DNA from 2 places in the Candidatus Protochlamydia phocaeensis genome. Region 2 is predicted to be linked to the other one. Evidence: riboswitches for the same ligand, from Rfam matches in the RefSeq annotation. Region 2 holds a riboswitch; the other holds the start of a gene.
The links. Region 2 has a riboswitch for cobalamin ahead of BN3769_RS11755 (ATP-dependent Clp protease ATP-binding subunit). Riboswitches for the same ligand answer to the same signal wherever they lie in the genome.
Positions count from the first base shown of each region.

Region 1: linked by a shared signal. The riboswitch ahead of BN3769_RS12805 (ribonucleoside-diphosphate reductase small subunit) and the one ahead of BN3769_RS11755 (ATP-dependent Clp protease ATP-binding subunit) in region 2 are both predicted to bind cobalamin.

Region 1 covers NZ_FCNU01000032.1:53,240-56,450, forward strand. The annotation lists gene BN3769_RS12790 (DsbA family protein) at 1-432, shown strand, start outside; gene BN3769_RS12795 (hypothetical protein) at 692-1,171, shown strand; cobalamin riboswitch at 1,445-1,643, shown strand; gene BN3769_RS12805 (ribonucleoside-diphosphate reductase small subunit) at 1,886-2,857, shown strand; gene BN3769_RS12810 (ribonucleoside-diphosphate reductase subunit alpha) at 2,894-3,211, shown strand, end outside.
Region 2 covers NZ_FCNU01000031.1:7,485-10,695, reverse strand. The annotation lists gene BN3769_RS11760 (alpha/beta hydrolase) at 246-1,187, opposite strand; cobalamin riboswitch at 1,336-1,550, shown strand; gene BN3769_RS11755 (ATP-dependent Clp protease ATP-binding subunit) at 1,747-3,211, shown strand, end outside.

The DNA.
Region 1 (3,211 bases), on a different contig from region 2:
GTTATTCCTGTCTCTTTTTTGCCCAATTCCATGCCAGCTGCCATTGCCCTTTGGTGCGTTTACAATCAAGAACCTGAGTATCCGAACGCGGATCTTTTCTTCAAATATTTGAATTACATTTACAAAAACCAGCCACCTGAAAGAGAGAACTGGGCCACAATCGAAAGACTGCAAAAGTTTGCGGCTGCGACAAGTCCGGCCATTCAATTAGACCGCTTGAAAGACTGCATCGAAATGGAAAAATACCGTGTACAGATTGAAAAGAATACGGCTTATGGCAACCGTCTTATGAATGGCCACCTGTCTACCCCCACCATTTTTGTCGAAGGCGTCAAAGTGGAGAATAAAGACGATACAATTGATTATGATAAACTAAAAAAAGCCATTTTGGATGCCTTGGAGCGCAAAAAAACGGAGAAGAGCACACCATAATCGCCCGTCTATCGCTATCCTAAAGGCTATATTCCCGGATATAGCCTTAAATTTTGTCTTACTTATCCAACCTGAGTTTGGGATTTTTTTACCCTTCTCTCATTGTTAGAAAGAATAAAATCCCCTTAAACTATTCTGGTTGTTAGTTTAAAAACCTAAAGAAGACAACCAAAATTCAGTTATAACAAAGAATCATGACGAAAAACTTCCCTTGCGGTAATTTGGAATTAAGGAAAATCAATAAGTCTCGGAGATAGCTATGAAAAAAGCGGGGATCTGCTTAGCGGCTTTTGCAGCCTCTATGCTCTTTTTGTCTGACATGCAAGCAGGGGTCGTGGTCTTCGGACCGCAAGTTACCATTGCTTACCGCCAGCCTGTTCAAGCCATTATTGTCGATGGCAGCGGCAATACATATGAAAAAGTCTTCTATTATGACCCTGCTATAGGCGGGGTGGATCTAGGGCCAAGCTATGCAGCAGCCGATACGAGCATTTATTTCCCCAATTACAATGTCCGCTATATTTGGTACAATGGCTATTGGGTCAATGAAGAGGGCTGTTATTGGGACGGCGGCCGTTGCGTATATATCGATCATCCCCACTGGAGGGTCTATTGGACCGGCTATTGGAACAATCACTGGCATGAAAGCTGGCACCGCCACTGGGTTGTCCATCACGAAGATGTCGCTTGGCAGTATCATGGGCACGAACATTGGCATGAGCACTGGCACCATCATTGATTTAATTCCATTCCCGTCTGTTCGGCTTCATAGCTGAACGGACGGACAATTGATTTAGAATTCTTTCCAAAAAAGCTTTATCCTGCGCTTGCATTCATTGGCTCTCCTACCTTCTTCATTTTTTGAAAAACGCATTCAGCTTTTATAATCGCTTGTACGCCAGTTCGAAACAAACGCAAAGAACTGCCAATCCCAAATCGGGCTTGACAAATTTGCCAGGCAAGGGTTATGAATACCTCCGATTTCATTGGAACTTTTCTAATGAAATAAAAGGCCTTAGGCTCGTGAAAAAGTGCCTCTAGCTACGGCTAGGGGAGAATAGGGAAAGAGGTGCAAATCCTCTGCGGTGACGCCGCTGTAACGAGGGACGAACGCTCATCAAGCCACTGCTTTTAATGTTTAGCAAAGCGGGAAGGTGGAGCGGATAGGATGAACTCGGAGTCAGAAGACCTGCTTTTTCATGCTCATCACATCTCGGCAAGAGATGAACTGTCTCGTTAAAGACAGGATGGGGAGAAACGACACACTTGCTCAAGAATTGCCATTAAGCATTGCGCTTTTATTTTCCTTTCAAGCAAGTCCATTTTTCCCTTTCTGTAAAACTAAATCATTTTGGTTCAAGCGATTTCCATCGCTTGGAAGATACCGTTTGCACGCAAATTTAGGCGCTCAAGACCATATTGCGTCAAATGGCCGTAAAGCAAGGAGTGAAATATGGAGTGCGTAGAGCCTCTCTTACAAGAAAATAAAGACCGCTTTGTTTTATTTCCCATCAAACATCCCGCTATTTGGAGCATGTATAAAAAGGCCGAGGCCAGTTTCTGGACTGCCGAAGAGATCGACCTCTCTGCTGATATCCAAGATTGGGAGCATAAATTGAATGCCGATGAAAAGCATTTTATCAAGCATGTCCTGGCCTTTTTTGCGGCAAGCGATGGAATTGTCAACGAAAATCTAGCCATCAATTTTATGAACGAGGTCCAATATCCCGAAGCCCGCTGCTTTTATGGCTTTCAAATCATGAGCGAGAACATCCACTCCGAGACGTACTCGCTGCTCATCGATACTTACATTAAAGACCAGAAAGAAAAAAAATATCTCTTTCACGCACTAGAGACGGTTCCCTGCGTATCCAAAAAAGGGCATTGGGCCTTGCGTTGGATCAGCCAAGGCGGTTTTGCCGAGCGCTTAGTGGCTTTTGCGGCCGTCGAGGGAATTTTCTTTTCCGGAAGCTTCTGCTCCATTTTTTGGCTCAAAAAAAGAGGGCTGATGCCGGGATTAAGCTTTGCAAATGAACTCATTTCACGCGATGAAGGCCTGCACTGCGACTTTGCCTGCCTGCTCTATTCCCAGCTTGTCCATCCCCTTCCAGAAGAGGTTGTGCAGAACATCATTTCGCATGCAGTAGAGATTGAGAAGGAGTTTGTCGTCGATGCGCTGCCCGTCAAGCTGATCGGCATGAATGCCGATCTGATGTGCCAGTACATTGAGTTTGTCGCTGATCGCTTGCTGGTGGCTCTTGGCTGCTCTAAAATTTACCAGGCTTCCAACCCCTTTGATTTTATGGAATTGATCTCCCTTCAAGGAAAAACCAATTTCTTTGAACGGCGAGTCTCCGAATATCAAAAGTCGGGAGTGCTTGCCCATAAAGATACGCATGTTTTCACTTTGTCTGAAGATTTCTAACTCTTAGAGGATTTCTTAAAACCCCAAGGAAAAACCATGTTTGTCATCAAAAGAGACGGAAGAAAAGAGCCGATCAAGTTCGATAAGATCACTGCAAGAATCCAAAAACTCTGCTATGGACTGGACCCGGCCCATATCAATCCCATTCAGTTGGCCTTGAAAGTCATTGAAGGCATTTATGATGGCGTGACGACAAGCGAGCTGGATAACTTAGCCGCCGAAGTGGCCGCCACTTTGACGGCCACCCATCCCGACTATGCCCTGCTCGCCTCGCGCATTGCCATCTCCAATCTGCAGAAGAACACGCACAAGTCTTTCTCGCGCACGATTTATGATCTTTACCATTATACCGAT
Region 2 (3,211 bases):
TGGCAACATCTTTGTCATTCACTTTTTGCAAAGCGTGGAATTTCTGGATGACTTCTCTCTAAAGCTAATGAGAAATTGTCCATTTTTTGTGCTGCAGTTCCGCATCAATAGATCTCATCAAATTTTTCGTTAAACAAAAGCCCAATGGTTGCACTTGCAAAGAGAGCTTATTGTCTTGATTGAAAGGTGTTAACCGAAAAATCAAAGGCATATTAGCTATTCCTATCCTTTATTTTATGTTCGCTTTAGCTGGATAGGAAAGCGCAGGCGCTTTCTACCTGCCGCTGCCTTTGGCTTGCAATGATACTGGAGTGCCCTTGAATGCTATTCGGATGAAAATAGCGGGCATCCTTGACATTTTTCGGATAAAAGGAAGGCGGCGTCACTTTTGAATCGGCAAAGCCTCCTTCAAATTCAAATTGAACTCCTTGTTCAGCAGCCCTTCTAATCTCTCGAATAATCTGTTTGCCCGCTTCGCTTCCCCAGCTGAAATCTTTATAGATAACCTCTTCATGATTTCCCCCTAAAGGCGATTGCACTAGCCATTTCCATATTTTCTGCTTCCAAGGGGCTAAAGCTGGATCGCACATAACTTTTGTTCCATAAAGAGGGGAGGAATTGGCATTAACCATTATCCGTTCGCCTTGAATGCCAGCATCGATGGCGTCTACAGCTAATTGAGACGCCAGCCATCCACCATTAGAAATTCCATGCGCATATAATTTTAGAGCGGGACGTTCTTGAAGAAGAGGCAGAACGGTATCCGTAATACGCTGGACCGCTTCTCCTTTCGAACAGTTTCCCTTTTTATCGACCTGAACTTGATAAATTAAGATGTCTTCTCCAACTTTTTGTTTGAAAGCCTTGGCATGTCCATCCATTTGGGATGCATGGCCATTTAAGCCATGAATCAAGACAACAATCCCTTTAGCTGTTTCTTTATTGCCTATGACTTTTCCATAATTAGGCGCGTGCTCAATGCGAGAGAAAAATGTTCCAATCGTAAACCACAAATCTTTGATTAAGCCAATCATTTTAGCAATGCCTACCGGTAGAGGACTCGTTTTAACAACTTTTTGTGCGTCAATATAATTCTCTTCTGTTGCAACAGGGGGAAAATGAGCCGCTTCCAATGAAGGACGAGAATAAGCAGAATAAGAAGCGACCGAATAGGGGAATGATAACATACAATTTTCTGTGTTTTGTTTATAAGTTCAATAAATTTTTAAATAATTGTAATTAAGATTAATTACTCTTGCAAGAGTTAATGTTAATGGTTTAATTTCTTGACTCTTATTTCTTTTGGGTTTATGAAATTAAGCGTTCATTTAGTAATTATGCGTATTATAGAAAAGTGCCTTCTATTTGAAGACTTCAAAAAGAAGGATAATAGGGAAACAGGTGTAAATCCTGTGCGGTTAGGCCGCTGTAACGAAGGACGGATGCTTAGTCATTTATGACCACTGCTTGTCGCGGGAAGGTTTTAAAACTCAACTAAGCCTATCGGATGATTTCGAAGCCAGAAGACCTGCTTTTTTATACCTATCAGATCTGATTAAGACGCTGTCTCCTTAAAGGCAGGATGGGGAAATGATTCGCTGATTTGACTTGGGAAAGAGGTCTGTTTAGGAATGTATGTGATGGACGCCTTTCAAGAGCTATCTCTTCGATCACCATTTTCCTCCGATGCGTAACATTAAACTTAAGCGACTTTGCTTTTTCGATAAAGCAGGAAAGGAAAAGGGTATGTCTTTGAATATCAATCCACTGGGATTTTTTTCGACTTTCAATCAGGAAATAAGGCATTTGGTTTGGCGTGAACCTTCGCCTTTTGAAGGGATTAACAACTTAAATGATTTAGAGCGTGTGCTTTTATCCGAAGGATGGAATCGGGATAAATGGAGAAGTTGGAAAAAAGAGATTCAAAAGGCTTTACTCCGCCATCAACAGGATCCGGCTGCGTTAAATGCGTTCTTGGCAAATTTGATTAAAGCGCATATTCATCGGGATCCCCAAGAGACGCTCCAATTTTTCTCTGAAGTATTGTCTCTTGAAGCGCTGGATTCAATCGCCCGCTTTAGGACCCAAGGAAGTGTCACTCCTTATCAGAATGCCTTTGAGTGGGCTGCCGAAAGAGCGGCGAGGTATCCGTTAAAGCCAGAACCGTCTTTTAATGAGTGGATATACCAAGAATGGAAAAGATGCCGCCCTCGAGTGATTTATTTTATTCCAAATTTAATCAATATTTTCCTTGGGGCTTTTAACTTTTTAGATACCCATAAAAAATTTACGACTTTATGGGAAAAACACATTCTCTTAGAAATTATTTACAAATTTTTCATTATTCCTTTTTGCCTCGTTCAAATTTTACAGCCCATTTTTATTGTGACAGCTAAAGTTTATTTGGTGGCAGGAGCGATTCTTGCTGCGGGAGGGCTTTTGGCTATTGCTTATCAGCGCTGGTTTAAGCCTATTCCGGATGAAATTGTCAACTGCACCAATTTAGACAAGCAAATGGACAGCGGGCTTATTGAGCCCAAAGTGGGACAAACGGAGCTGCTTACCAAACTGCTGTCCACTCTTATTACAGGAGCGAATGTCTTATTAGTGGGAAAATCCGGGGACGGGAAGACAACCTTATTCCACCAGCTTCTTCAATTAAAAAAAGAGGGGAAACTTCCCGCTGAATTGCAAGATCGTGTCAACTATGAAGTCGATTGCGGCCTTCTCATTTCCAATGTCAGTTTCGGACATTCCGAACTGATCAATCAAATTAAAGACCAGATTGGGGGGTATGAGAAAAAAACGCTCTTTTTAATGGATGAATTTGACCAATTGGCCAGCAATCAGGGGGCCTTTCAAGCCTTCAAAAACCACTTTTTACAGGGTGGCCCAAATGATCCTCAATTTATTGCTACAACAACCTTTAAAGAGTTTGAGAAAATCAAGAAGCTTGATGTAGACGGATCCTTTATGCGTCGAGTAGTCACGATTATTGTAGATGGGGAAGAGGAAGAACAAAACAAACTTGTTTTGGAAGAATTCGTCACTCGCGTTGAACCGACCATTCCGGTGACAGAAGAAGCCATTAGGGTTGTTCTAGATATATCTAAATCGGAAACGTATTTGCCTAACATTGGCCGCCCGGCTAAAGCAATCAAAATTATGAAAGAAGCCATTGGCCGCAGTCAATGGGTTTATAATCCGACTT